Regions from separate parts of the Hydrogenophaga sp. ZJX-1 genome, predicted to be linked through region 2. Evidence: predicted binding sites of a transcription regulator. Region 2 holds the regulator's gene; each other region holds the start of a gene.
What was found. Region 2 encodes LexA, which represses DNA repair genes until DNA is damaged. Its sites were predicted from a motif close to ACTGTATNNNNATACAGT; they were not measured.

Region 1 (9,913 bases), on a different contig from region 2:
CCCACGTGTTCATGCCGCAGAAATTCACCGACGACGAAGGCACGCAAAAGGTGATCCGTGCGTTCGCAGCGAACAGCTACCGGGGCCTGCTGGGTGAGATCGAGGCGCTGGCGACCCAGGCTTCGCCCTGGCTTACCGGCGAGAAGCCTGGCGCGCTCGACGCCTATGCGCTGACCCTGCTGCGCTGGGGCGGCTACGCGGGCATCGATCCCACCACCTTCCCCGCCACCTGGGCGCTGGCCCAGCGTTTTGCGGCGCTGCCGGCCGTGGCGCGCGCGGTGGAGCGCGAGCGCCTCCAACTCAACGTCTACCAGCCGACGGCGGCCTGATTTTCTGCGACCGCGACGCCCGGCCTCAGTCCTTGTCCGGGGACTTGCGGGGCGCAAAACGCACCGACGCGCGCAGACCCCGGTGGGCGCGGTCTGGCTGGGCGTCCTCCATGGACACCACGGCGCCGTGTTGCTGGGCGATCTCGTGCACGATGGCCAGGCCCAGGCCCGAGCCGTCGACGTTGGTGCCCAGCGCGCGGTAGAACGGCTGCAGCACGAGTTCACGCTCGTTTTCCGGGATGCCGGGGCCGTTGTCTTCGACCTGCAGGATCATCACGCCGCTGAAACGGTCCAGCAGCACACGCGCCGTGACCACGCCATCCCGGCCCGAATAGTTGATGGCGTTGTCCACCAGGTTGCGTGTCATCTCCTGCAGCAGGGTCGGATTGCCTTCCATCAGGCAGTCCGCGGGCATCTCTTCGGGTCCTTCGTAGCCCAGGTCGATCCCGTGCTCCAGTGCCCGCGGCACGGAGTCCTGCACGACGCCTTTCACGAGCCGGGCAAGGTCGATGCGTGCTGTCGGCAACGCGCGGCCGGTGGTCTCGGCGCGTGCCAGTGACAAGAGCTGGTTGACGGTGTGGGTGGCGCGGGTGCTGGAGCGCGCGATCTGTTGCAGCGAGCCGCGGATTTCCTGCGGATCGCTTTCGCGCTGCGCCAGCTCGGCCTGCATGCGCAGCCCCGCCAGCGGCGTCTTGAGCTGGTGGGCGGCGTCGGCCAGGAAGCGCTTCTGGGTGCTCAGCGAGGTCTTCAGCCGCGTGAGCAGGTCGTTGATGGACGAGACCAGCGGCGCCACTTCCTGCGGAATGAAAGACTCTTCGATCGGGCTCAGGTCGTCGGGCTTGCGCGCGCGGATGCGCTGCTCCAGTTCGTTGAGCGGGCGGATGCCGCGCACCAGCGCCATCCACACCAGCAGCACCGCCAGCGGCAGGATCACGAACTGCGGCACCATCACGCCCTTGATGATCTCGGTGGCCAGCGTGGAGCGTTTGCCCTTGGTTTCGGCCACCTGCATCAACACCAGGCGTTTCGGGTCCTGGTTGCGCGAGAGCCAGGCGTAGGCCACCCGCACCTCATCACCGCGCACGATGTCGTCGCGCAGCATCACCCGCCCGGGTTCGGGGGTTTCGTTGTCCTGCGGCAGGGGGAAGTCGCCTTCGCCACTGATGAGCTCGCCGCGGGGGTCCAGCACCTGGTAGTAGACGAGATCGCTGTCGTCGGCACGCAGCAGGTCGCGCGCCTGCGGCGTCAGGTTGAAGCTCACCTTTTCGTCCTGGTTCACAACGAACTGGGTGAGCGCCTGCAGGTTGAACTCCAGCGCACGGTCGAACGGCTTGCTGGCAATGCCCTGCGCCACGAACCAGGTCAGCGCCAGCGAGAGCGGCCACAGCAGCAGCAGCGGCGTGAGCATCCAGTCCAGGATCTCGCCAAACAGGCTGCGCTGCTCGCGCTGGAACAGCCCGAACGACACCTGGCCGTTGTCGTGCTTTTTGGGAGCGGACATGTCAGCTGCGGCGGTTTATCGCAAACTTGTCCGGAGCGACGGGTTCCAACCCAGAGCACCGTGGAGCCGGCTTTGCCGGGCCACCAGTGCTGCCCCCTGGGGGGTGACGGGCTGCAAGCCCGGCGCGGGGGGAGCCTTCATCCAGGGATTTTTTCAAGGCAGTAGCCCAGCCCGCGCACGGTCGCGATGCGGATCGGACCCTTCTCGATCTTCTTGCGCAGGCGGTGGATGTAGACCTCGATGGCGTTGTTGCTCACCTCTTCGCCCCACTCGCACAGGCGTTCGACCAGCTGGTCCTTGCTCACCAGCCGCCCGGCGCGCTGCAGCAGCACTTCGAGCAGGCCGAGTTCGCGCGCCGAGAGTTCGACCATCTTGCCGTCGATGGTGGCCACGCGGCCGGCCTGGTCGTACACCAGCGGGCCGTGCTTGATGGTGGAGCTGGCTCCGCCCATGCCACGGCGCGTGAGGGCGCGCACGCGGGCTTCGAGTTCCTGCAGCGAAAACGGTTTGGCCATGTAGTCGTCGGCGCCGTAGTCCAGGCCCTTGACGCGTTCTTCGATGCTGTCGGCCGCGGTCAGGATCAGCACCGGCAGCGCCGAACCGCGCGAGCGCAGACGTTTGAGCACCTCCAGGCCATGCATTTTCGGCAGACCCAGATCCAGGATCAGCAGGTCAAACTCGTTGTTGGTCATCAGCGCGGCGTCGGCTTCGCTGCCGCTGGCCACGTGGTCGACGGCCGCGCCGGCCGCGCGAAGACTGCGCAGCAGACCATCGGCCAGAACCTGGTCGTCTTCGGCAATCAGGATGCGCATGCGGGTTTCCTTTGCGGCCGGTCGGGCGGCCTGTTGTGGGGCACTGTCGCCGCACAACCGGCTGGCGGCGACATGGTCTCCAAGGTCATTTTAGGCCTCGCCGGCGTGCCCGGTTCCGGGATAAACCCCCGGCGCACGGGGGACGCCGGAGTGCGCGCCAAGCGGCCGTTCAGGTGCCGTACGCCTCCAGCCCCAGCGCCACCACGGTGGCCACCTCGGCGCCGACCTGGGCGCGAAACTCCGTCTCGGCCTGGGCCACCGCCTGGCGGAACGCTTCCAGCCAGAGCAGGCCGGTTTCGGTGAACACGATGCGCCGTGCGCGCGCATCCAGCGGATCGGGTTCGCGCAGCACCAGGCCCCAGGCCTCGCATTGCGTCACCAGATCACCCATGGCCTGCTTGCTCATGCCGGCCTGCCGGGCCAGCTCGGTCAGGCGCGAGCCTTTGAGCGCCAGGTGGCGCGTGATGTGGATGTGGGCCGCGCCCACCTGTGCGCGCGCGGCCAGGTTGGAGAGCGCCAGCGGCACGGCCGCGTCGCGCGCCATCAGATCGAGCACGCGTTCGTCAAAACGGCGCAAGGCGAGACCCATCAGACGGCCCAGATGTCCGGAGCGCCAGCGGTCGTCGCCAGCCGCCAAGGGGAGTCCTTCGTTCATCGGTTCAGCCAGTCGGAGGAGGTGTCTTTTAGCCCAGCACACGCCGAAGAACCGGCTTTGCCGGGCCAAGGGCGTGGTCCCCCTGGGGGGAAGCCGCGCAGCGGCGCAGGGGGTGGTCAAATGGTAAGTCAAACTGACCAAAAATTGGCTTGTTTGAAATGTATATCGCTGTAAACTGCTGTTCAAGCATCCAGCCTGTACACAAAAACACCTGCTGGAAGCGAACACCCACTCACTCGCTCAGGAGCATCAAATGGACGCAGCCGTCAAGAACAACCCCGTCAACAGCGAAAAGGCCAAGGCTCTGCAGGTCGCGCTGGCCCAGATCGAAAAGCAGTTCGGCAAAGGCACGATCATGCGACTGGGCGAGGGCGAGGTGATCGAAGACATCCAGGTCGTGTCCACCGGCTCGCTCGGGCTGGACATCGCGCTGGGCGTCGGCGGTCTGCCGCGGGGTCGCGTGATCGAGATCTACGGTCCGGAATCCTCGGGCAAGACCACGCTCACCCTGCAGGCCATCGCCGAAATGCAGAAGGTGGGCGGCCAGTGTGCTTTTGTTGATGCCGAACACGCGCTGGACATCCAGTACGCACAGAAGCTCGGCGTCAACCTGCAGGACCTGCTGATCTCCCAGCCCGACACCGGCGAGCAGGCGCTGGAGATCGTGGACAGCCTGGTGCGCTCCGGTGCGGTGGACCTGATCGTGGTCGACTCGGTGGCCGCGCTCACGCCCAAGGCCGAACTCGAAGGCGAGATGGGTGACAGCCTGCCCGGCCTGCAGGCCCGCCTGATGAGCCAGGCGCTGCGCAAGCTCACCGCCCACATCAAGAAGACCAACTGCATGGTCATCTTCATCAACCAGATCCGCATGAAGATCGGCGTCATGTTCGGCAGCCCCGAAACCACCACCGGTGGCAACGCGCTCAAGTTCTACGCCTCCGTGCGGCTGGACATCCGCCGCACCGGCACCATCAAGAAAGGCGAGGATTCGATCGGCAACGAAACCAAGGTCAAGGTGGTGAAGAACAAGGTGGCGTCCCCGTTCAAGACGGCCGAGTTCGACATCCTGTTTGGCGAAGGCATCAGCCGCGAAGGCGAAATCCTGGACCTGGGCGTACTGCACAAGGTGATCGAAAAATCCGGTGCCTGGTACGCCTACAACGGCGAGAAGATCGGGCAGGGTCGCGACAACTCGCGCGAATTCCTGCGCGAGAACCCCGACCTGCGCGTCGAGATCGAGAACAAGGTGCGCACCGAGCTCGGCGTGCCGCTCCTGCCCATCGACGAAGCCGCCGCGCCGGCCAAAGGTGGCAAGACCGCCAAGGCGGAGAAAGTCGCCATCGCCGAATAAGCGGTCCGGTGGATCGCACGCGCCAATCGATAGAGGCAGGCTGAAATGGGCTTTGATCAGCCGTCACTCAAAGGCCGCGCTTTGCGTCTGCTGGCCGGCCGCGAACATTCGCGCGCCGAGCTGGAGCGCAAGCTCAAGCCCCACGAAACCGAGCCCGGTGAACTGGCCCGCGCACTCGATGAGCTGCAGGCCAAGGGCTTCATCGATGAGCAGCGTGTGGTGGCGTCGGTGCTGCACCGGCGTGCCAGCCGGCTCGGCGCGTCGCGCGTGAAGCACGAGTTGCAGGCCAAGGGCGTGAGCGCCGAAGCCGTGGCCACGGCGGTGGCCGATCTGCAGGGTTCCGAGTTCGAGCGCGCGCGCGAGATCTGGCGCCGCAAGTTTGGTGAGCCGGCCGCCGATGCCGCGGGACAGGCCCGGCAGATGCGCTTCCTGGCCACTCGAGGCTTTGGAGGGGATGTCATCCGAAAAGTGGTGGGCGGACGCGACGCGGACTGAGAGCCTGAAAGCCAGGTGTTCGCAGTACCATCCGGGGTATTCAAAAACACGCCTTGATGCGTGTCCCTGGAGACAAACCATGGCTTTATTCCGGCGGTTCTTTGGAGCTGAAGGGGCGGTGCACGACAACCAGCTGCAGGCAGAGGCGGCGGATGCTGCGCAAGGCCTGGACATCGACGCCGCCGTGGTCGCCCACCAGCAGTGGAAGCAACACCTGCTGGCGCACCTGGCCAGCCACCACCCCGAGGCCAGACTGGGCGTCGAAGACATCTGCCGCGACGACCGCTGTGATCTGGGCCGCTGGATCCATGGCCAGGCCCGTGCCCGCCTGGGCACCTTCCCGGGCTTCACCGCCTTGCTTTCGCACCACCGCATGTTCCACCACGTGGCTTGCAACGTGCTCACGCTGGAACAGGCGGGCAAGCGGGGCGACGCCCGCCGCATGGTGGCCGACCAGTTCGAGGCCTATTCGGAGCGGGTGACGGAAGACCTGCGCTTGTTGCAGCAGGTGGTGAACCAGTCCCGCAGCGAACCCGGTCGGTCGAACTGAGCGGAAGCTCCTCTCAGAGACCGAGCATGAGCTGGAGGTTTTGCACCGCGGCGCCGCTGGCGCCCTTTCCCAGGTTGTCGAGGCGCGCGATCAGCACGGCGTGGCGATGGGCTTCGTTGGCAAACACCCGCAGTTCCAGCCGGTTGGTGTCGTTGAGGGCGGTGGCGTCGAGCTTGCCGCTCTCCGGGGCGGGCTCCACGCTGACCCAGCCGCCGGCCGAGACGCTGCCCGCGTAGTGGGCCACCAGCGCATCGTGCAGGTCGCTGGCCTTCGGTGCGCCGGGCAGGTCGTCCAGGTGCAGCGGCAATTGCACCAGCATGCCCTGGCGGAAGTTGCCCACCGCGGGGATGAAGATCGGCCGCCGGCTCATGCCGGTGTAGCGAAGGATCTCCGGAATGTGCTTGTGCGCGAGACCCAGCGCATAGGCTTCGTGCAGTGGCGCCTCGCCCTTTTCATAGGCTTCGATCATGCTGCGCCCGCCGCCCGAATAACCACTCACCGAGGGCAGCGAGACGGGGAAGTTTTTGGGTAGCAGCCCGGCATCGACCAGAGGACGCAGCAAAGCGATGGCACCGGTGGCGTAGCAGCCGGGGTTGGCCACGCGATCGGCTTTCATCACAGCCTCGTGCTGATCGACACAGAGTTCGGGGAAGCCATAGGCCCAACCGGGCGCACAGCGGTGGGCGGTGGAGGCGTCGATGATCCGGGGTTTCCGGCCCGTCAGGCCGTCGATCATGGCCACCGACTCGATGGCCGCATCGTCGTGCAGGCAGAGGATCACCAGATCGGCCTGCGACATGAGTTCGCGCTTGGCCTCGGGGTCCTTGCGGCGTTCGGGGGCGATGCTCAGCAATTCAATAGCAGGCATCTGTTGAAGACGCTCGCGAATCTGCAGGCCGGTGGTGCCGGCTTCGCCGTCGATGAAGATCTTGGCCATGACGCTGGTTGCCTTGTCAGTTCTGGTTCAGAGATGCGTCAATATAATTATGCATTATGTGAACGCGGTGACACCTCTTTGGTGCGTCGCAGCATGATACATTCCCCGGTTGCTGTGTCCAGTGCCTGCGCGCCGGCCGTTCGCTGTTCGGTCGGTTCAAGAAAACCCCCAGTCTGAGAGAGACCTCATGAAGATTCACGAGTACCAAGGCAAGGAAATCTTGCGTCAATTTGGTGTGCCAGTGCCGCGTGGCATTGCCGCGTTCACGGTGCAGGAAGCGGTGGAAGCCGCGCAGAAACTGGGTGGTCCGGTCTGGGTCGTCAAGGCCCAGATCCACGCCGGCGGCCGTGGCAAGGGCGGTGGCGTCAAGGTTGCCAAGACCATTGAAGACGTCAAGCGCATTGCGGGCGAGATCCTGGGCATGCAACTCAAGACCCACCAGACCGGCCCTGAAGGCCAGAAGGTGCGCCGCCTCTACATCGAAGACGGCGCCGACATCAAGAACGAACTGTATGTGTCGCTCGTCACCGACCGCGCGACCCAGAAAGTGGCGCTGATCGCTTCGAGCGAAGGCGGCATGGACATCGAAGAAGTCGCCCACTCCACGCCCGAGAAGATCGTCACCGAATTGATCGATCCGCTGACCGGCATCACCGAAGCGCAGTCCCGCAAGGTGGCTGCCGCCATCGGCCTGACCGGCGCTTCCGTGGACCAGGCCGTGGACATCTTCGCCAAGATCTACAAGTGCTACATGGACACCGACGCGTCCCTGGTGGAGATCAACCCCCTGAACTGCGACTCCAAGGGCAACCTGATGGCCCTGGACGCGAAGTTCAACTTCGACGCCAACGCGCTGTTCCGCCACCCCGAGATCGTGGCCTACCGCGATCTGGACGAAGAAGATCCGGCCGAAATCGAAGCCTCGAAATTTGACCTGGCCTACATCAGCCTGGACGGCAACATCGGCTGCCTGGTGAACGGCGCCGGCCTGGCCATGGCCACCATGGACACCATCAAGCTGTTCGGCGGCGAGCCGGCCAACTTCCTGGACGTGGGCGGCGGCGCCACCCCCGAGAAGGTCACCGAAGCCTTCAAGATCATGCTCAAGAACCCCAAGGTCGAGGGCATCCTGGTCAACATCTTCGGCGGCATCATGAAGTGCGACACCATCGCCACCGGCGTGATCACCGCCTGCAAGGCCGTGAACCTGAGCGTGCCGCTGGTCGTGCGCATGAAGGGCACCAACGAAGAGCTGGGCAAGAAGATGCTGGCCGAATCCGGCCTGCCGATCATCGCTGCCGACACCATGGCCGAAGCGGCGACCAAGATCGTTGCTGCCGTCAAATAAGCCCGGAGAAGAAACACCATGTCGATCTACATCAACAAAGACACCAAGGTCATCACCCAGGGCATCACGGGCAAGACCGGTCAGTTCCATACCGAGAAGTGCCAGGAATACGCGAACGGCAAGAACTGTTTCGTGGCTGGCGTGAACCCGAAGAAGGCCGGCGAGTCGATCTTCAACATCCCGATCTACGCCTCCGTCAAGGAAGCCGCGCAGCAGACCGGTGCCACGGTGTCGGTGATCTACGTGCCGCCGGCCGGCGCCGCTGCCGCCATCTGGGAAGCCGTCGAGGCCGATCTGGACCTGGCGGTCTGCATCACCGAGGGCATCCCGGTCAAGGACATGCTGGAAGTGCGCAACCGCATGAAGGCCAAGGAAGCCGCCGGTGGCAAGAAGACCCTGCTGCTGGGCCCCAACTGCCCGGGCCTGATCACGCCCGAAGAAATCAAGATCGGCATCATGCCCGGTCACATCCACCGCAAGGGCCGCATCGGCGTCGTGTCCCGTTCGGGCACGCTGACCTATGAGGCCGTGGCCATGTTGACCGAAGTGGGTCTGGGCCAGTCCAGCGCCGTCGGCATCGGTGGTGACCCGATCAACGGCCTGAAGCACATTGACGTGATGAAGGCCTTCAACGACGATCCCGACACCGACGCCGTGATCATGATCGGCGAGATCGGTGGCCCGGACGAAGCCGAAGCCGCCATGTGGTGCAAGGCGAACATGAAGAAGCCCATCGTCGGCTTCATCGCTGGCGTGACCGCCCCTCCCGGCAAGCGCATGGGCCACGCCGGTGCGCTGATCTCCGGTGGTGCCGACACGGCGGACGCCAAGCTCGCCATCATGGAAGAGTCGGGCTTCATCATCACCCGCAACCCGTCCGAGCTGGGCAAGCTGCTCAAGGCGCAGCTGTAAAGAGGCCCTGAGGCTGACGTGACAAAGGCAACGCTTGCGTTGCCTTTTTTTCGGCTGTGCAAAACCTCGCCACCCGTGGCTTTTGCCCGGTTTCCGCCCGATGGGGTCTGGCAGAATGAAACAGACTGCCAGATTTTCACCATGTGGTGCATTCCGTTCCCGGTTGGCGTGGGTCAGATCGCGCGATGCCGGGCCGGGCCCTTTTCTTTCGGGCCATACGCTTTAGCAAGAGGACGTCGGGCTTTGTCCAGCAACCCCAGTGTCAAGCCCGCGTTGGCGCGTCGCCGGCGCGGTCAACCTTCCGACGCGATCATTGCCCTCATGGTGGTCGTGGCGGCTTTCGCACTGCACTTTGCGACCGACCTGTTTGGTGGGCTGGAACGCCGGTACTACGATTTCGCCAGCACCCGCAGCGACAGAACGCCCAGCGATCGCGTGGCCATCATTGCCATCGACGATGAGAGCATCGCCAACATCGGGCGCTGGCCCTGGCCGCGCGAGGTGCATGCCCGGCTGATCGACCAGCTCGCAGCAGCGGGCGCCAAAACGGTGGCGCACACCGCCTTTTTCTTCGAACCGCAGACCGATCGTGGGCTGACCCGCTTGCGCGACTTGCGCGAGCAACTGCTTTCGGGCGACACCGCTGTGCCCGTCTGGACCGACCTGGGCCCCGATGCGCGCCAGCGCCTGCAGGTCTTCATAGACACCGCTGAACAGGAACTCGATACGGATGCCCGTCTGGTGAACAGTCTGGGCCAGGCAGGGAACGTGGTCGTGCCCTCGCTCTACGTCCTGGGTGAACCCCAGGGGCGACCCGATCAACCGCTGCCCGCCTTTGCGCAGAAAAGCGCTGTGCCCGACACCCAGGGCTTCGGTGTGGCCGCTTCCGCGGCTCAGCAGCCCCTCGAAGCCATCGGCCAGGCGGCACTCGCCGTGGCCCATCTGAACCAGTTGCCCGACCGCGACGGGACCGTGCGCGGCGAACCCCTGCTCCTGCACTTCGACGGGCACGGCGTTCCCTCC
Region 2 (9,913 bases):
GTATGGCGCGACCCTGCGCGGTGGGGCGCGGTACGCCCTTCAACTGAACCCGCTGGTTCAGGTTTCGGCTTCGGCGATGCGCATCAGCATGTCGCGGTTGCGCACCACCAGGCCACCTTGTTCGATGCGGATCGCTTCCTCGCGCTCCATCGACTTGAGTTCCTGGTTGACGCGCTGGCGCGAAGCGCCCAACAGTTGGGCCAGTTCTTCCTGCGCCAGTTGCAGGCCGATGCGCATCTCGTTGCCGTCCGACAGGCAGGGCACGCCGTAGCTGCGCACCAGGTGCAGCAACTGTTTGGCCAGCCGGGCACGCAAGGGCAGGGTGTTGAGGTCTTCCACCAGACCGAACAGCGTGCGGATGCGCCGCGCCTGCAGCCGCATCAGCGCTTCGTACAACTCCACATGCACGCTGAGGATCTTCTGGAAATCGTTGCGGGCCACGCAGAGCAGCGTGGTCGGTCCGTGGGCATAGGCATCGTGCGTGCGCTGGTCGCCGTCGAACATGGCCACATCGCCAAACCACACGCCCGGCTCCACATAGGTCAGCGTGATCTGCTTGCCCGAGAGCGAGGTCGAACTCACACGCACCGCACCCTTGGCGACCGCCGTCCATTCGGACGGTGGATCGCCACGCGCGACGATGAGGTCGCCGTCCTTGAATCGCTTGACGTAGGCGCATCGGAGTATGTCGTGACGCAGGGAAGGTGAAAGGCTGCTGAACCAGCGACCACTGTTGATCGCCTCGCGTTCTTCCATTGTCAGAATCGGTTCGTCCATCGGCTGTCTTATGAGTGACTGAATTGACTGGCATTGTCGCCACTGGGACCCTGCGCTCGCATCAGGGTTTGCGTGACACCTGTCCCGCAGGCGTCCTATAGCTGTACGACTCTGGGTACAGCTGGCCAGGGCCCACGGATCAGCGGTAGTTCGCGGGCCGCTTTTCGAGAAAGGCTGCGATGCCTTCGCCCGCGTTGGCGTGGTGCAGGTTGCGCACGAAGTGGTCGCGCTCGGCGCTCAGCTGTGCGTGCAACGAGCCCGTCAGCGCATCGTTGGCCAGTTCCTTGATGCTGGCGAGCGCGTTGGGCGCACGGCTGTTGAGTCGATCTGCCGCGGCCAGCGCAGCGGCCAGTGCCTCGCCTGGGGCACTCACTTGCGTGATCACGCCCATGGTGTGCAGACGTGTGGCATCGATGCGCTCGCCGCCCATCAGGAGCTGCAGCGCGGTGGCGCGAGGCAGGGCACGCATGAGGCTCCAGGTGGCGCCACCGTCAGGCGACAGACCCACGTTGCTGTAGGCCATGACGAACACGCTGTTGTGCGCGGCCACGATCAGGTCGCAGGCCAGGGCGAGCGAGAAGCCCGCGCCCGCGCACGATCCTTCCACCGCGGCGAGCACCGGCTTTGGAAACACGCGAATGCTCTCGATCCAGTTGTGCAGGCCTTCAATGCTTTGTGCCTGTACCTCAGGGGGCAGTTGCCGGTTGGTCAGCAAGCGCTGCAGGTTGCCGCCGGCACAGAAATGGCTGCCTTCGCCGGTGATGACCACGCTGCGCACTTCCGGGTTGTTTTCTGCCACGCCGAGGGCCTCCACGCCAGCGGCGTAGATGTCCGGGCCCAATGCGTTGCGGTGGTCGGGGTTGCTGATGGTCAGCACCATGGTCTGGCCATGGCTGTGGCTTTTGAGGCTGGCGGTCATGCTCAGGCCTCCTCATGCAACAGGCTGAGCCCCAGCGCCCCCCGGCGGCGCAGCCAGGGCGAAGGGCGGTAACGCGGGTCGCCGTACACGGTCTGCATGTTGAACAGGATCTCCAGCACATTGGTCGGGCCAATGCGGTCGCCCATCGCCAGCGGCCCCATGGGATAGCCCAGCCCGAGCGTGACAGCGACTTCAAGATCTTTCGGCGTGCAGATACCTTGCTGGCACATGTCGGCCGCGATGTTCACAATGGTGGCCACCACACGCTGTGTCACGAAGCCGCCGCTGTCGCGCACCACGCTCACGGCCTTGCCGTCGCTGGCGAACAGAATGTGGGCGGCATCGCGCATGTCGGGGCGTGTGGCCGGGTTGGTGGCGAGCACGCGCCGCTTGGTGGTCGCGTCGTCCAGCATCATGTCGATGCCGACGGTGCGGCTAGGGTCAAGGCGCTCTACCGCAGCGAGCGTGGTGACATCCAGTCCCAGCGGGGCGACGAGGATCAGCGCGGCAGAAGAGGGTGCTGCACCGGTCTCGATGCTGGCGCCCAGGTTCTTCAGCAACTGGTAGATCTCGGGGCGACGCGCCGCCTTGGGCGACACCCAGACCGGTGGCATCGCGGCCACGCTGGGGACGGGCGGCTCGACCGGCACCTGTGCCACACCCTTGTCATAGGCGTAGAAACCCTCCCCCACTTTTTTGCCCACCACGCCACCGGCCAGGCGCTGCGCGGTGATCACGCTGGGACGGTAGCGCGGTTCCTCGTAGTACTGGCGGTAGATCGACTCCATGACTGGATGCGACACATCCAGCGCGGTCAGGTCCATCAACTCGAACGGCCCGAGCTTGAAGCCCATCTGGTCCTTGAGGATGCGGTCGATGGTGGCGAAATCGGCCACGCGCTCGCCAACCACGCGCAGTGCTTCGGTGCCATAACCCCGTCCGGCATGGTTCACGATAAAGCCGGGGGTGTCCTGTGCCGATACCGGGGTGTGGCCGAACTGACGCGCATAGTCCATCAGTTGCTGGCACACAACAGGACTGGTTTTCAGTCCGGCGATCACTTCGACCACCCGCATCAGAGGCACAGGATTGAAAAAATGAAAACCGGCGAGTTGGGTGGGGCGCTGCAGAGCTGCCCCGATCGCGGTGACCGACAACGACGATGTGTTGGTGGCCAGCACGGCTTGTGGCGAGACAACCGCCTCCAGTTCTGCGAACAACCGTTGCTTCACATCGAGTTTTTCCACAATGGCCTCAACCACCAGTGCACACGGTGCCAGATCCGATACCGCGCCGGCCAGCGAGACGCGTGCCAGGTACGCCGCTTGCACATCGGGGGAGAGCTTGTTTTTGGCCACCAGTTTTTGCCAGGTGTCCACCAGTGCGGCACGCGCCGCCTCGGCGGCCCCGGGCAGGAGGTCGAAAAGCAGAACCTGGCTGCCGGCCTGGACCGCCATCTGGGCGATGCCGCGCCCCATGGCGCCGGTGCCCACGATGCCGATGGTTGGAAAAATTGGCTGCATATGAAAGTATTATTTATAGAGGGGCGGAGATAAGCTATGACAAAATGTTCCGACCTAGGAAAGAAGGGATTCTGACGTGCGCCAAATACTGGTTGGCTCTATTTTGCTATCAACTGTCCTGAGCAGTCAGGCTGTGACCTTGGGCCGCCACAGTGGTGCAGCCGTGATTGGTCGCGGTCTTGACGTTCGGGTGCAGGCGCTTGTGGGGCCGGATGAGGACGCGTCGACCTTGTGTATCCAGGCCGAGGTGTTCTTCGGAGATGCCTTGGTGTCGCCCGCTTCGGTTCGAACAAGCACGCAGCGGAGTGCACCGGACGCGGAAACCTCGGTGCGCATTCAGACGACGCAACCGGTGAACGAGCCCATCGTGACGGTGCTGGTTCGTGCCGGCTGCACCATGCCGTTTTCTCGTCGTTATGTGTTGCTGGCCGACCCCCTGAGTGAGCCGGCCGTCGGTGCTGTCCCGGCATCGGCCGAGTCGGGAGGATCCGCAAGAGCCACGATCTCGTCCTTGCCGGCTGTACCCCGAAGCGGTGAGGGCGCCCCGTCCGGGAGCCCAGTAGCAAGTGCCGGCGGCAGGGGGGCCGAGAACGCGTCCGTTGCGGGACCGCAAGCGGCCGGTGCCGCGCCTTTGCCCGGGGCTGCTGCGTCCCGGTCCCGACCGCCCAGCGTGGTGCGCAAGCCCGCCGTCGCGGCGCCTCAGGCAGCGGTTCCCCGGCTACAGCTTGACCCGGTCGATTTGAATTTGAGCATCGAGCGCGATCCGGTGCTCAAGCTCTCGCTGTCGCTGTTGAGCGAGCCCACCACGTCAGAAGAAACGCGTGCCGCGGCCGGGTTGCTCTGGAAGGCCATCAACGCCTCACCCGAAGAGATCCTGCGCGATGCCCAGAAGCTCTCGGTGTTGGAGGCAGAGTCCAAGGGCTTGCGCGAGCAGGAGGCCCGCAACAAGGTGGCCTTGCAGGCGATGGAGGCGCAACTCGAAAAAGCCCGCTACATGATCTGGCTGGCCTATCTGTTGGGCGCGCTGCTGTTGCTGTTGTTGTTCGCCTTCCTGTTCGCCCGCCGTCGTCGTGGGCGCCAGGACGATGTGCCGGCAAACGCGGCTTGGTGGGCGGGCGCTGAAAAGTCGGGGAAAAGCGCCGCGGTGGCGAAAGCCGGCAGCGCTGAACGGGCCGATCCATCGGGGCTGGACATTGATTTGAATCTCGAGCGCGAGTCCTCGTTTGACGGATACCGCTCCCTGCACGACTCCGGCATCGACGTCAACAGCCTGCCTGCCATGGCCGACAGCGACCGTCGTGAATACCCGGCCAGCCAGATCGGCGTATCGCGGTCGGTGGCGACCGAGGAGCTGTTCGATGTCCAGCAGCAGGCCGACTTTTTCGTTTCACTCGGGGAAGCCGACAAGGCCATTGGGGTGCTCAAGGATCATCTGATAGAAAGCCACGAGCCCAGCGCGCTGGCTTACCTCGACCTGTTCAAGCTGTACCACCAGCTGAACCGCCGTGCCGAGTACGATGCCCTGCGCGTAGAGTTCAACCACCTCTTCAACGCTGGTGCACCACCCTTTGACCAGTATTCGGACGATAGCCAAGGGCTGGAGGCCTATGAAACGGCTTTCAGCCGCATTCAGGCCCTCTGGCCGCAGCCCCGTGTGCTCGACGTCATTGAACAGTCGATCTTTCGCGAGGCGAACGAAGTTGACGGCGAGGTTTTTGACCTGGAGGCTTATCGGGAACTGCTGTTGCTGCACGCCATTGCCAAGGACATGATCAAGCGTGACATGGTCGACAGCGCATCACAGGTCGACTTCCAGCACACGGCGATCAAACCACTGAAGGCGGCGGGCAACAAAGGGTTCTCTGCGGCCGTGGCTGCGGCATCGGAGGAGGCGCGCGTCACGCAGCCGCTGGATGACATTCCCCCCGCTTCCCCGCGCCTGGGACTGGATGTCGATCTGGACGCGCTTTCCGAGATTTCCGAGTTCGAAGCCTCGTTGCCAGAGGTCACTGTGCCGGTGGAGCCAACGGCCAAACCGGCGCCGCAACCGAACGCTTCGGTTCAGGAAGAGGGCAACCTGATCGATTTTGAGGTGCTGGATTTCATGCCGCCCGACGGAGATGAGGACAACCCACAATCCAAGAAGGGCCGCTGAGCAGCCAGCCAGACCGCCAACAAAAAAGCGCCCGGAAGAATTTCCGGGCGCTTTTTTGTTGGCCTGATGATTGATCGTTTCAGCGGCGAACCTGCAGCGCGCCCGGGTTCAGGATGTGGGTGGGCGTGCCCTTGATGAAGTTGACCACGTTGTCGAAGGCTGATGAAAACAGGATCTCGTAGTTGTCGAGTTCCACGTAGCCGATGTGGGGGGTGCAAATGCAGTTCTCCAGCCGCAGGAGGGCGTGCCCCTGCAGGATGGGTTCGGACTCAAACACGTCGATGGCGGCCATACCGGGCCGGCCCCGGTTGAGCGCTGCCAGCAAGGCATCAGACTCCAGAATCTCTGCGCGCGATGTGTTGACCAGCAGCGATGTGGGCTTCATGCGGGAGAGATCTTCCAGCGTGACACAGCCGGCGCTTTGTTCTCCGAGTCGCAAATGCAGGCTCAGCACATCCGACATCTCGAACAGAGCCTCACGGCTGGTGGCCAGCTCGTAGCCATCGGCTGCGGCCTGTGCCTGGGTGGGCTCGCTGCCCCAGACGATCACGCGCATCCCGAAGGCTCGGCCATAGGCGGCGACGAGCTTGCCGATTCGGCCGTAGCTCCAGACGCCCAGTACTTTGCCACTCAGCACCATGCCCAGCCCAAAGTTGGCTGGCATCGATGCCGCCTTCAGCCCGGATTGTTGCCAGGCACCGTGTTTGAGGCTGGCCACGTATTGCGGAATTCGGCGCATGGACGACATGATCAGCGCCCAGGTCAGTTCGGCGGCGGCGATCGGTGAACTGACACCTTCAGCCACAGCGATACCGCGCTCGGTGCAGGCATTGACGTCGATGTGGGGTCCGACGCGGCCCGTCTGCACGATCAGCTTGAGGCGCGGCAGCTTTTCAACCAGCTGCCGCGTGATCTGGGTGCGCTCGCGGATCAGAACCAGCACATCGGTATCGCGCAGCCGGACCGAAAGCTGGCCCACGCCCTTGACTGTGTTGGTGAAAACCTTGGCGGGATAGGGTGCCAGCTTGTTGGCGCATGGCAGTTTTCTGACCACATCCTGGTAGTCGTCAAGGATCACGATATTCATGGTCCCTATTGTGCCCGCAGGAACATCGTGATCTTTTGTCACGACGGGCTTGAACCCGCCGTGCTGCGCAATCGCGCAGGGTCAGGCGCGCAGTTGCGGGTGGCTCGACTGGAGCTCCAGGGCCGCCAGCCGCTCGAGCTCCGCGCAGACATCGTTGATGCGACCAGAGATCACCAGCCGCCCGTCGGAGCGTGGGCCGCCAGAAGTGTCCGCGGTTCTCAGCACCCGCACATGGCGGGCTCGAACGACGGCATGGCCGGTGACAGTGACCTTGTTGCTATCCACAGTGCACTTTGGCGGGTGCCCCAGCCAGCCGGCACGCACGAAGCGTTGCAGGATTTTCGGAAACGTGCGAGCGGTGCCTGCCCGTTCAAAGGAGGGAGGCAACCAGCTGTCGATGAGCAGCAGCGGCGCACGCCAAGTGTTGGTGTTGAAGCGGATTCCCATGCGAAACTCCAAAAAAGGGGTTGAACACAGGCAGGATTGCGAATGAAGTCGCCAGCGCAGGGATGTGCCTGACGCGTGTGGATCACGCACCAAACCAAACGCCCGCCACCTGCTGAGGCGACGCAGACCCGATGGGTCAGAGCTGGAAGCTGTTGCGGATGAGTCCCACGGCAAGGCCCTCGATTTCAAAGGGCTCACCCGGCTCGACAACGATGGTCTTGTAGTCCGGGTTTTCGGCGTGCAGTTCGATCCGGTGCTGGCGGCGCATGAAACGCTTGACGGTCACGTCCTCGCCCAGGCGGGCCACCACGATCTGGCCGTTCTTGGCTTCCTTGGTCGACTGCACGGCGAGCAGGTCCCCGTCCATGATGCCGACGTCGCGCATGGACATGCCGCGCACCTTGAGCAGGTAGTCGGGTGTGCGCTGGAACAGGCTGCGCTCGACGTGGTATGTCTGGTCCACGTGTTCCTGGGCCAGGATGGGCGAGCCAGCGGCCACACGCCCGATCAGGGGCAGCATCAGCTGCGACAGACTGGGCAGCGGCAGTGTAAGCTGGCGCCCCCGCGATTCGTTGATGGATTGCAGGTCTTCGTTGCGCAGGCGGATGCCGCGCGAGGTGCCGCTCACCAGTTCGATGGCGCCTTTGCGTGCCAGGGCTTGCAGATGCTCCTCGGCTGCGTTGGCGGACTTGAAACCCAGCTCATGGGCAATTTCTGCCCGCGTCGGTGGCGAACCGGTGCGGGCAATGGCGCTCTGGATCAGTTCCAGGATCTGCTGCTGGCGGGCGGTGAGCTTGGGCGGGTAAAGCGGCGACTCGATCATGGGGACCTCGTGAAGATGTGGGGAGAAGCTCACTCGGGTGAGGCTCGCCACCGGGACTGGTCAGAACAACAAGCTGTCTTCTTATCCAGTGCCTGTATTTTTAACCAGTTTTGGAGACTTGGCAAGTGGCAGATGCAATGGAAATCCAACGTCACGTCATTTTGGGCACGGGCGGCACCATCGCCGGCCGGGCAACCCGGTGCGGGGATGGTGTCGGGTACGTGGCGGGTCAGGTCAGCGTTGAGGACCTGCTGGCATCGATTCCGTCCATGGCGGGATTGCCCCTGGAAGTGGAGCAAGTGGCTCAGGTGGACAGCAAGGACATGGGCTTTGCACTCTGGCAGCAGCTGGCCACCCGGCTGACCTTTCATCTCAGCCGGCCCGAGGTGGACGCGGTGGTGATCACTCACGGTACCGACACCATCGAGGAGACCGCGTTCTTCCTGCAAACCGTGCTGCGACCTGCCAAGCCGGTGGTGTTGACCTGCGCAATGCGTCCGGCCACTGCGCTGGTGCCGGACGGCCCACAGAATCTGGTTGACGCGCTGGCTGTGGCCAGCCATCCCGGGGCGCAAGGCGTCGTGGTGGTGTGCGCAGGGCAGATCCACAGCGCGGCCGACGTGAGCAAGGTGCACACGTACCGGGTGGATGCGTTCGACTCGGGAGATGCCGGCCCGCTGGGTAGCGTGGAAGAAGGCCGGGTTCGGCAGTTCCGCCCCTGGCCATTGGCCTCTGACGCGGGGGGCTGGGACGCAGTTGCGTTGCTGCGCATCCAGTCGGTTCAGGCTTTGCCGCCCGTGGTGGTGCTGACCAGCCATGCTGACGCCGATGGCACGCTGGTGCATGCACTCCTGTCCGGTGGCGACGCGGCGCAGGGCCCTGCCGTGCGCGGCATCGTGGTGGCCGGTACCGGCAACGGCACGGTGCACCATGCGCTGGAGGCGGCCTTGCTGAAAGCACAGGCCAAGGGCGTGCGCGTGGTTCGAACCAGCCGGTGTGTGCATGGGCCTTTGTTGACGCATCCGGGGCAGTTGTTGGTGGATGCCTACAGTCTCACGCCGGTCAAGGCGCGCATTGCGCTGGCGCTGGAGTTGCTGGAGGGCTGAGCCTGGGCGCCCATCCCTGGGCCTATCCCATGCTGGAGGTGGCGCACATCCTGGGCATCGCGCTGTTGCTGGGCAACCCCATCTTGCTGGAACTGCGCGTGTTCGGCTGGGGCGCGGCCTTGCCAGTGACGCCGCTGGCTCGCCTGAGCCTGGTGTTGGTGGGGTCGGGTCGGGTTTTGCGCCGGCGGCGGCGTCGGGCCTGTTGACGTTCTCGACACAGGCCGGGGAACTGTTGGCCAACCGGGTGTTTGCAGCCAAGATGCTGTTGTTGGCAACCTGTAACGCCGCCTGGTTCGATGTCCGGGGTTCGCTGCGGCGGCTCGATGGCACCGCGCGTGCGCTCATGGGGGCATCCACTGTGATCTGGCTGCTGGTCTTGAATTGTGGGCGCTGGATTGGCCACACGTGAAGAAGACCGTGGTGCGTCGACGACGCTTTCTCCAGACCAGTACCGTGCTGGGTTTTCGGGTCTTGGCTCTGCCGCGTGGGCGCCCCATGGCTGGAGCAGTTTTGACCAGAACCGTCCCATTTACCTGGAAGGTCGGGTGGTGGAGGTGAAATGGCGCAACCCCCACGCCGAACTGGTGCTGCAACTGTCCGAGAAGCTGACGCTGCCCGCCGACCTGGCGCAACGCGCCTTGCCCGCGCAGTCCGCCGGTGTGGACGGGCCTGCGCTGCTGGCGAAGACGGTGTTGCCCACGCGGCGCGATCGGCGCTGGGAGATCGAACTGGCACCGCTGTTTCGCCTGGGCCAGTGGCAGATGCCTGAAATCAGGAACAGGGCTGCACTCTCGATGGTCGGGTTCACGTTCAAGGACGAGCAAGGGGCCGCAGTCCTGCGGGCTGAATACATCTTTCTGGATGGCAAGGCGTACGGCTTGTGATCGGGTCCCGCCTGACGCGACCGGGCACAAAAAAACCCGGCACGTGGCCGGGTTCCTGTGGATCGCGGTGCGCAATTATTTCGAGAGGGCCTCAAAGGCGCGCGCGGTGATGTCGTCCACCGAGCCCATGCCGCTGATGGCGCGGTACTTCGGTGCGGCAGCGGCGTCGGCTTTGGCCCAGCTGCCGTAGTA
Region 3 (9,913 bases), on a different contig from region 2:
TGCACCAGCTGGCTCGGCGAATAGAAGCCCAGCGGCTGGCTGTTGAGCAGGGCGGCGAGGAACTCGGCCGGGTGGTGGCGCTTGATCCAGCAGCTGGCATAGACCAGCAGCGCGAAGCTGGCGGCGTGGCTTTCGGGGAAGCCGTAGCTGGAGAAACCCTTCACCTGCTCGACCACACGCTGCGCGAAGTCGAGCGGGTAGCCGCGCTCGGTCATGCCGCTGATCAGGCGCTCCTGGTACTTGCCCAGACCACCTTTGCGTTTCCACGCGGCCATGGCGCGGCGCAGGCCGTCGGCCTCGCCGGGCGTGAAGCCGGCCGCGATGATGGCGATCTGCATGCACTGCTCCTGGAACACGGGCACGCCGAGCGTGCGCTTCAGTGCGGCGTCCAGACCCTTGGGGTAATCGATGGGCTCCTTGCCCTGGCGGCGGTTCAGGTAGGGGTGCACCGCGCCGCCCTGGATCGGACCAGGGCGCACCAGCGCGACCTCGATCACCAGGTCGTAGAACTCGCGCGGCCGCAGGCGCGGCAGCATGCTCATCTGCGCGCGGCTCTCGATCTGGAACACGCCCACAGTGTCGGCGGCGCAGATCATGTCGTAGGTGCTTTCGTCTTCCGCCGGGATGTCCTGCATCTGGAAGTCGAAGCCCTTGCGCTGGCCGATGAAATCGAGCGACTTGCGGATGGCGGTCAACATGCCGAGCGCGAGCACGTCGACTTTCAGCAGGCCCATGGCGTCGAGGTCGTCCTTGTCCCATTCGATCACGGTGCGGTCGGCCATGGCGGCGTTTTCGATCGGGACCATGCGCGACAGCGGCATCTGGGTCAGCACGAAACCGCCGGTGTGCTGCGAGAGGTGGCGCGGAAAGCCCATGAGCTGGCCGGTGAGCGCCACGAGCTGACGCACCTTCAGGCTGTCCGGGTCCAGCCCCGCTTCGGTGATGCGCTCGGGCGCAAAACCATCCTCGCTCCACCAGCGGTGGCCGCTGCCCAGCGTGTCCAGTGCAGCCTCGTCGAAACCCAGCGCCTTGCCCACGTCGCGCAGGGCGCTGCGGGGTCGGTAGCTGATGACGGTGGCGGTGAGCGCGGCGCGCTCGCGGCCGTATTTGGTGTAGAGGTACTGGATGACTTCTTCGCGCCGCTCGTGTTCAAAGTCCACGTCGATGTCGGGCGGCTCGTTGCGCTCTTTGGAGATGAAGCGCTCGAACAGCACCGCCGTGCGCGCCGGGTCCACCTCGGTCACGCCCAGGCAGTAACACACCGCGCTGTTGGCCGCCGAGCCGCGGCCCTGGCAGAGGATGTGCTGCGAGCGCGCGAAAGCGACGATGTCGTACACGGTGAGGAAGTAGTGCTCGTACTGCAACTCGCTGATCAGCGCCAGTTCGTGCTCCACCTGTTGCTGCACCGAGGCGGGCACACCCGCGGGCCAGCGCCGGCCCATGCCTTCGTAGGCCAGCTGGCGCAGGTAGCTCGCCGGCGTTTCGCCCGGCGGCACCACTTCGCTGGGGTACTGGTACGCCAGCTCGTCGAGCGAGAAGTGACAACGACCGGCGACCTTCAGCGTCTCGGCCAGCAAGGCCTCGGGGTAGCGCTGCGCCAGCGCCAGGCGCGAGCGCAGGCGCTGCTCGGCGTTGGGCGCGAGCGCGTGGCCGCATTCGGTCAAGGGCCTGCCGATGCGCGTGGCGGTGAGCACGTCCTGCAGCGCCTTGCGGGAGCGCACATGCATGTGCACGTCGCCCACGGCCACCAGCGGCACGGCGGTGAGCTCGCTGCTCTGGCGCAGCCGGTGCAGGCGCATCTCGTCGTCCATCAGTCGCAGCTGCTCCACGCCGAGCCAGCAGCGGCCGACGAAGTGCAGCAGCAGCCAGCGCGCCACGGTGTCCATCTGTGCCTGCGTGCTGCCGCGCTGCGGCACGGCGATCACCAGGCAGTCGGCCAGCGCATCGGCGCTGATGTGCTTCAGCGTCAGGCGGTACGTGCCCTTGGGCGCCGTGCGGCGCAGCCGGGTGATGAACTCGCAGAGGTTGCCGTAGCCGTTGAGATTCGTGGCGAGAACGACGAGGGTGAACGGCGCGTCGCACTGCACCTGGAACTGGCTGCCCACGAGCAGCTTCAGGCCTTGCTCTTTGGCCGCCACGTGTGCGCGCACGATGCCGGCGAGCGAACATTCGTCGGTCAGGGCGAGGGCGGTGTAGCCCAGCGCCTGCGCGCGCTCCACCAGCTCTTCGGGGCGGCTCGCACCGCGCAGGAAGCTGAAGTTGGACAGGCACAGCAACTCCGCGTAGGAGGGAATGCCAGAGGGTTGTGGCGTCACGGCGAGAGTGCCCCCTCCGGCGCGAAATGCCCGAACCCAGGATGCGGTGGAACCGGCTTTGCCGGGCCACTCGCATCGCGGCGGGGGTCAAGAAAATATGCCATGCAAGAACCACGCAGGCGCCTCGTCCAGCCGCGTCTGGAACACCCACAACACGCCCGCGTGCGCCGACTGCGCGACCCAGTAGTCGCGCACCACGTTGCGGATCTGGCCGGCGGCCTCATCCCGGTCCCACCAGCCGCCTTCCACCCGCTGCGGGCCAGCGAGCAGCTGCAGTTCGCCCTGGTAGTACGGCCGGTTGGCGCGCACCAGCAGCTTGAGCGGGGCGCTCAGGATGAAGCCCGGCTGCGGCAGCTCGCTGCCCATGGCGGGCTTTCGGGGCAGGGGCTCGGGCGCCGGTTGCCAGCGGCACATCCACTCGGGCCGGTGGTCTTCGCACAGCACCGGGCGCATCACACGCTGAGGGCCGAGGCGGGCGGCGATGCGCTCCAGCACCAGGGGCAGCGTCTCGCTGCCGGCGTTGTCGTCGGGCAGCCAGGAGGCGCTTTTTTCCTCCAGCGGCATCACCGCGTCGGCGACCAGTTCCAGGTCGCCCACCGGCGCCAGCAGTTCCACCCGGGCCAGGTGCTCGCCGAGCAGGCGGCAGAGGTGCTCCAGGTTGCGCGTGGGCTCGGCGGTGCGCACGGTGAGGCTGCCGCCATCGCCCGCCGATTTCGCGCGCATCGCGTCGTGCGCCCAGTGCAGCGTGAAGGCGGTGGTGCCGCTGTGGCGCGCGGCGAGCCAGCCACACAGCGCCAGCAGCAGGCGGCGCGCGCCGAACAGCAGGGCCGATGCATCGTCCACGCGGAACATGAGTTCCAGCCGCTGCGCGAAGCGCTCGGGCAGCGCGATCCAGCGGTGCACCTCGGGCGCGCGGCCGTAAGCCTGGTCGAGCGCGGCGAGCAGCTGTTTGTCAAAGCGCCGGCCGACGCCGCCGCGCGGCAGCCGCCGCACATCGCCCAGGCTGAGGCAGCCGATGTGCGCGAGCGTGAGGCGGTGCGGACGCACGGCGCTGAGCGTGTCCATGGGCAGGGCGTCGAGCAACACGTCCAGGGGTTGGCGAAAACCGTCTTGCACGCCAGCGCGCGCCAGCGCCAGCGCGGCCAGGCTGTTGGGCGCCCAGGCGATCCGGCTCACGCCCAGCTCGGTGCCCTCCGAGACCACACGATCACACAGCGCGTGCCAGCCGCCAAACAGGCGCACGCTCGCCGCCAGCTCCATGACCACGGCTTCGTCAGCGACAGCAACCCGGGGCGTGAATTGAAGGGCCCAGAGCGCCAGCGCCTGCAGCGCCGCGTCAGTGGGCGAGGCGGTGTCGTCGGGAGCCGGCAGACGGAGCGCTGACCAGAGCATGGCCGGCCTCGCTGGGAAGAGGGAACGGGGCGGTCTGCGGTGCCGGTTCGAGCGGCAGCAGGGTGCTGGGCTTCTGCAGCCGCGGCGTCAGGATGGCCTGCAGGCCGCCGGGCACCGAGGGCAGGTGCAGCGTGGTCTCCAGCGGCGGGCCCTTGCGCTTGAACACGTCGACCAGCAGTTCCCAGTCGGCCCCCACGCTGGCCAGCAGGCGCAACGGCGCGGCCGACGATTCGCGGGCCGCCGTGGCGGGCCGGCACAGGAACACCGGGCCGGCGCAGCCCGCGGCCAGCACCTGCAGGCGGCGCACCTGCTCGGCGCGCACCTGCGGCAGCCAGGCGATGAGCGCACCGCAGGCGTTGGCCTTGACCAGCTGTTCGGTGGACCACAGGCGCTCGGCCGGCGTCTCGGCCATCACCCAGACCAGTTGCTGCTCGGCGATGCCGTCCAGCCGCAGGCCCGGCGGGTGTGGCGGCCGGGGCGGGCCGACCAGCACCACGCTGCGACCGGCGGCACACACCTGGCGAAGCAAGGCCCCAAGCAGCCGCCATTCCAGCGTGCCGCTCTGGGCGCTCAACAGTTCGGTGACGCCGTGGCCGGGCCAGCCGCCGCCGGGCAGCACGGCGTCCAGCGCCTCGAAGCCGCTGGACCAGGTGGCCGCGACCGGGCTGCCCAGCTGGTCGGCGCGCCAGAGCGCGGCCGCCACGGCCGCAGGCAGGGCGCTGGAGAGCGCGCCCGGCGCAGGCACCGGGCGGGGGGCATTGTGGGCAGGCCGGGCCAACGGAGGGTCGGACGGGCGGGCTGGGGCGGGGGAGGGCATGATCCATCAGATACTGTTCATGCGTACAGTATCTGAAAGTCGACCCGCTGTCCAGCCGGGCCTAGGGGACGGGTGTTCCGGCGTTGTTCAAATCCGTTTCCATAGCACCGAAGCGCCACCCGCTAGGCGTGAAATGGTCCAGCCCAGGGCACCGCCGGGCCGGCTTTGCCGGACGGCCAGTGCGCCTTGCAGGCCGCAGCCTCGCCAGAGGCGAGGCTTCTTCGGGCCGTCCAAGCCTGCGCAGGCAGGCTCGGAGCCGCGGCCCTCAGCCCCCTTTGAGGGGGTCGCGCGAAGCGCGGCGGGGGTGTTTCATCCCAGCTCAGATCCGGGACTCGGTGTAGGTGCACGAAAGGTCGGGGTTGGCCGCCTGCGCATCGCGGCACATGGCGTCGAAGGTGGCGCGATCCCGTTCGGCCTCGTTGGTGTTCCACACACCCATGCCGGCCGCCACACCCAGCACCGGGCAGAGCGCGGCGAAGGCGCCACCCGAGGCGATCGTTCCGATGATGCAGAGGTTGTTGGCGGCAGCACCCCAGCCGAAGGCGCCGTACATGCCCCACAGGCGGGGTTGCTCGGCGGGCGGAGCTTCCTTGATCTGCTGGTAGGCCGCGACCTTGATGCCCAGGGTGAGGATGCCCAGCGGGTTGGCTTCCGCGGCCCCCATCAGCAGGCCGATACCGGTGGAGCCCACGTCGGCGATCTGGCCGTTGACGGCCTGGCTCTCGCCGACCTGCGGTGTTTCGGCGCGGGCCGCGTTCCAGGCCAAGACCATCGCAGCGGCCATCAGCAGACGCAGCCCCAGGGTCCGACCACGGGTGTGCCAGCGGGTGCCCGGGTGTTCACGCTGGTGCACCCCTGCGGTGATGCGGGGGGCCAGGCAGGTCAACGGTTGGACTGAGGCATTCATGGCGCGATTCCTTTAGTACTTAAGTCCCGGGTCCGAAAACCGGTTGAGCGGTTCATGACCAGAACACCTTTCTTATCGGCCGGCGATCCGGAAAATTTCGGCCAATTTCGGGCCTTTCTGTCAAACGATGAGCAGCCGGGCGTGTGGTAGCCGCTGCGCCCGCGCGCAGTCACCCGGGGCCGAGTTGGTGGATGGACACCACACCGGGCCGGATTTGGTGCTTGAAAAGCAAACATCCGGGCAGATGGCCGGGGACGGTGACAAAATGTTCGAAGCCACGCCACCACCCACCATGTCACCACCCGCCGGGCGCCCGGACTCACCAACGAACCACCCGGATATGCACCGGCCGAGTGGGCGGCGGCTGGCATGGCAGCGCTGGCAGACAGCGGCCCGCGCGGGTCTGTCGATCGGTGTGCTGACCGTGTGGCTGGGTCTGGCGGCCTGCAGCGAGCCGCCGGTGCCCGCGCTGACCGTGGGCATGAACACCTGGGTGGGCTACGACCCGCTGGTGCTGGCGCGAGACCGGCAGCTGATCGACACGCAACAGATCCAGGTGGTGGATCTGTCGTCCGGCTCGGAGACCCTGCGCCATTTCCGCAACGGCCTGCTCGATGCGGCCGCGCTCACGCTGGACGAAGCCTTGCGCCTGACCGACGAGGGGTTCGATCTGCGGGTGGTCGCCGTGCTCGACACCTCCACCGGTGCCGACGTGGTGCTGGTCAACCCGGCCGTCCAGAGCCTGGCGCAGCTTCACGGCACAGGCATCGCGGTGGAGGGCACCACCGTGGGCGCGCTGATGCTGGAGCGCCTGCTGCAGGCGGCGGGGCTGGAGCAGACCGATGTGAATGTGGTCAGCATGGAGGCCACCTTGCACCTGTCCGCGCTGCGCAGCGGGCACGTGAGCGCGGCCGTGTCTTACGAGCCGGTGGCCGGTCTCCTGCGCGCGGCGGGCTACAAGGACATCTTCGACAGCCGCCTGATGCCGGGCGATATCGTGGACGTGCTGGTGGTGCGTGCCAGCACGCTGCAGGAGCGCCCCGCCCAGGTCGATGCCCTGCTGGCGGGCTGGCAGCGCGGACTGCAGGCGCTGCAGGAGGGCCCCGAGGCCGCGGCCCGCCTGCTGGCGCCCGGGGTGGAACTCTCGCCCGAGGACTACCTCGCCACGCTGCAGAAGCTGACCTTCTATTCGACAGAGCAGTCGCTCGAACTGCTGTCGGGTGCGCCGCCGGTGCTGGGGCAGGACGCCTCGCGGCTGGTGACGACGCTGCAGACCATGGGGCTGATCAAGGTAGCGCCCGACTGGCGCCGCCTGCTGGCCCCCGAGCCGGCCCGGCGCCTGAAGGAGGTTGCCGAATGAGCTGGACCCGCTGGCCCTTGGCCATTGCCGGGCGCTGGCTGGTGCCGCTGCTGATGATCGTGTTCGCGCTGGCGGTGATGAGCATGCATTACCAGCACCAGATGCGCCAGATCGATCAGGATGTGTCCGCTCAGGAAAGCCAGCGTCTGCGCGAGCGGCTGAGCATCGAACAGGCGCGAATCGATGAGCAGGCGGGCCTGGGCAACAGCTTGCTGCAACACCGGCTGGTGGGCGGTCTGGCCCTGCACCAGGGGCTGAACCAGGCTTATCTGGTCGGGCCTGAAAAACGGGTGTTGTCCTCGCTGTCGCGGCTGGACATCGGGCAGCCGCTGAGCGCGGTGTTGTCCCGGGTGGGGGGGGCTTCGAGCCCGCTTCAGGCACTGGCGATGGCGCCGTTGCCGTCGGCCATCGTGGTGCAGCGGCTGGCTCAGCAGCCGGTTTTCGTCGGGCTGGTCCCGCTTCAGGGGAACCAGCGTTTGCTGGTGCAGGTGGACATGAGTTATCCGCTGGCGCTGCGCCGCGTCAGCGAGCAGGCCGAGCTGGTGCGGGAGGGGCTGGTGTTGCTGGTCGCGGTGGTGCTGCTGGCGGTGCTGTTGCACCTGCTGTGGTTCCGCCGCGCGAAGAGTCTGGCCCTTGCGCTGACCGCCATGGGCGCGGGCAACCTGTCCGTGCGCACCGGCCTGATCGGGCGCGACGAACTGGCCCACATCGGCGAGGTCGCCGACCGGATGGCCGAGCAGTTGCAGGCCGGGCAGGATCGCATCCGCCGCATGAGCGACATCCTCAACCGCTCGCCGCTGGTGGTGATCGAGTGGCGCAACACCGAAGGCTGGCCGGTCCGCTACGTGAGCGATTCGGTGAGCCAGTGGGGCTACGTGCCGGCCGATCTGCTCAACGGCCCCTTGCAGTACATCGACCTGATCCACCCCGACGACGTGCAGCAGGTGAGCGACGAGGTGACGCGCTACTTCGCCCAGGGGCCCGACGAGTACCGGCAGGAATACCGCATCCGCAAGGCCGACGGCGGCTGGGTCTGGATCGAAGACCGCACCTCGCTCACGCGCGACGAACGCGGTGAAGTGGACACCATCAGCGGCATCCTGCTCGACACCACGGTGCAGAAAGAGGCCCAGCTGGCGCAGCGCGAGCAGGCCGAGCAGCTGCGCATGTTCTACGAGCTGCCGTTCCTGGGCATGGCCATTTCTTCGCCGCTGGACAAGCGCTGGCTGCAGGTGAACGACCGCCTGTGCGAGATCCTGGGCTACCCGCGCGAGGAATTGCTGGACATGAGCTGGGCACAGATGACTCCGCCGGGCGACCTGGAGCGCAACGTGGCGCTGTTCGACGAGCTGCTGGCGGGGTTGAGCAGTGGTTACCAGATGGCCAAGCGCTTTGTGCACAAGGACGGCCGCATGGTGCACACCGAGATCGATGTGCGCGCCGTGCGCGACCGCGACGGACACATCCGCCAGCTGTTTTCCACCATCCAGGACGTGACCGTGCGCACCCAGGCCGAAGCGGCGTTGAAGGACTACAAGGAAATGCTGGAGCAGGCCGAAGCGCTGGTCCAGCTGGGCAGCTGGGCGGGCGACGTGGAAAGCCAGCAGTTGACGATTTCTGCGCAGCTCGTTCGCAATATCGGGCTGGACCCGGCAGGGCGGATGCCGTCGGACGCAGAGTATCTTGCGCGCATCCACCCCGATGACCGTGCGATGGTGGCCGAAGACATGCAGTGCATCCGAACCGGGGGGGATGCGGGCGAACTGGTGTTCCGCACCGACCCGGCCCATGGCCCGATGCGCTGGCTGCGCCGCACCGTGCGCCGCATTTCGCGTGAAACCGAAGGCCGCGGGCCGCGCTACATCGGCACCCTGCTCGACATCACCGAGGCGGTGGCCGCCGAGGCGCAGCTCAAGCGCCTGAACCAGGAGCTGGAAGAGCGCGTGACCGAGCGCACCGCACAGCTGAGCCAGGCCAACATGGAGCTTGAAGCCTTTTCCTACACCGTGTCGCACGACCTCAAGGCGCCGCTGCGCGGGATCGACGGCTACAGCCAGCTGCTGGTGGAGGAATACGGCGACCGGCTCGACGACGAAGGCCTCCGGTTTGTCGAGCGCATTCGCAAGGGCGTGCAGCAGATGAGCGACCTGATCGTCGATTTGCTGGCGTATTCGCGCATCGAGCGCCGAGACATGGTGCACGAGCCGGTGGCCCTGCTGCCGCTGGTGGAACAAATCGTGGACAGCTACCACGCCGACATCGAGAAGCAGGGCGCCGAGGTGCGCCTGGCGATGGAGCCTTTCACGCTGCCGCTGGACCGCGAGGGCATGGCGGTGGTGCTGCGCAACCTGATCGGCAACGCGCTGAAGTTCAGCCAGGGCAGCGCGTCGCCCCGCATCGAGATCGGCGCCCGCCACGAGACGGGCCGGCGTATCCTGTGGGTACGCGACAACGGCGTCGGCTTCGACCTGAAATACCACGACCGCATCTTTGGCATCTTCCAGCGCCTGCACCGGGCCGAAGAATTCCCGGGCACAGGCGTGGGCCTGGCACTGGTGGCCAAGGCGGTGCAGCGCATGGGGGGCCGTGTCTGGGCGGAGAGCCAACTCGGCGCCGGTGCCACTTTTTATCTGGAGTTTCCTGAATGAATGCCACAGTTGCCGTGCCCCCGATCCTGCTGGTGGAAGACAACCCGATGGATCTGGACCTGACGCTGCGCGCGTTCAGCAAGAAGAAGTTCACCAATCAGATCCAGGTCGCCCGCGATGGTGAGGAGGCCCTGGCTTTCCTGCCGCGCTGGGAGGCGGGCGAGGTTTTGCCGGCGGTGATCCTGCTCGACATCAACCTGCCCAAGGTCAATGGCCTGGAGGTGTTGCGCCAGCTCAAGGCGCACGAGCGATTTCGCCGCATTCCGGTGGTGGTTCTGACCTCGTCGCGTGAAGACCGGGACCTCACGACCGCCTACGACTTGGGCGTCAATTCCTACATCGAGAAGCCGGTGAACTTCAGCAAATTCATGGACGTCGTGGAGCACATCGAGCTGTACTGGTGCGTGCTCAACGAGCGCCCTCTCTGACAGACCACAACCGTCCCATTTCACGAGCCCAGAGGAGAGCTTCAAT

Region 1: the regulator LexA is predicted to act here: its motif matches at 3,475-3,492, upstream of recA (recombinase RecA).
Region 3: the regulator LexA is predicted to act here: its motif matches at 4,537-4,554, upstream of imuA (translesion DNA synthesis-associated protein ImuA).

Annotation. Positions count from the first base shown of each region.
Region 1 is NZ_JBMBRA010000002.1:839,817-849,729, reverse strand. It holds gene ACN5W5_RS08685 (glutathione S-transferase family protein) at 1-329, shown strand, start outside; gene ACN5W5_RS08680 (sensor histidine kinase N-terminal domain-containing protein) at 355-1,830, opposite strand; gene ACN5W5_RS08675 (response regulator transcription factor) at 1,968-2,642, opposite strand; gene ACN5W5_RS08670 (MarR family winged helix-turn-helix transcriptional regulator) at 2,812-3,297, opposite strand; gene recA (recombinase RecA) at 3,551-4,648, shown strand; gene recX (recombination regulator RecX) at 4,694-5,143, shown strand; gene ACN5W5_RS08655 (CZB domain-containing protein) at 5,223-5,693, shown strand; gene argC (N-acetyl-gamma-glutamyl-phosphate reductase) at 5,707-6,630, opposite strand; gene sucC (ADP-forming succinate--CoA ligase subunit beta) at 6,818-7,978, shown strand; gene sucD (succinate--CoA ligase subunit alpha) at 7,997-8,890, shown strand; gene ACN5W5_RS08635 (CHASE2 domain-containing serine/threonine-protein kinase) at 9,134-9,913, shown strand, end outside.
Region 2 is NZ_JBMBRA010000001.1:914,558-924,470, forward strand. It holds gene ACN5W5_RS04465 (Crp/Fnr family transcriptional regulator) at 58-777, opposite strand; gene ACN5W5_RS04470 (oxepin-CoA hydrolase, alternative type) at 917-1,696, opposite strand; gene ACN5W5_RS04475 (3-hydroxyacyl-CoA dehydrogenase) at 1,699-3,219, opposite strand; gene ACN5W5_RS04480 (FimV family protein) at 3,296-5,374, shown strand; gene ACN5W5_RS04485 (D-2-hydroxyacid dehydrogenase family protein) at 5,454-6,461, opposite strand; gene ACN5W5_RS04490 (hypothetical protein) at 6,543-6,908, opposite strand; gene lexA (transcriptional repressor LexA) at 7,045-7,731, opposite strand; gene ACN5W5_RS04500 (asparaginase) at 7,869-8,837, shown strand; gene ACN5W5_RS04505 (hypothetical protein) at 8,867-9,043, shown strand; gene ACN5W5_RS04510 (hypothetical protein) at 9,040-9,246, shown strand; gene ACN5W5_RS04515 (DUF6152 family protein) at 9,221-9,721, shown strand; gene adk (adenylate kinase) at 9,797-9,913, opposite strand, start outside.
Region 3 is NZ_JBMBRA010000008.1:11,324-21,236, forward strand. It holds gene ACN5W5_RS20040 (error-prone DNA polymerase) at 1-2,315, opposite strand, end outside; gene ACN5W5_RS20045 (Y-family DNA polymerase) at 2,403-3,707, opposite strand; gene imuA (translesion DNA synthesis-associated protein ImuA) at 3,652-4,524, opposite strand; gene ACN5W5_RS20055 (hypothetical protein) at 4,844-5,431, opposite strand; gene ACN5W5_RS20060 (ABC transporter substrate-binding protein) at 5,772-6,791, shown strand; gene ACN5W5_RS20065 (PAS domain-containing protein) at 6,788-9,439, shown strand; gene ACN5W5_RS20070 (response regulator) at 9,436-9,867, shown strand; gene ACN5W5_RS20075 (universal stress protein) at 9,912-9,913, shown strand, end outside.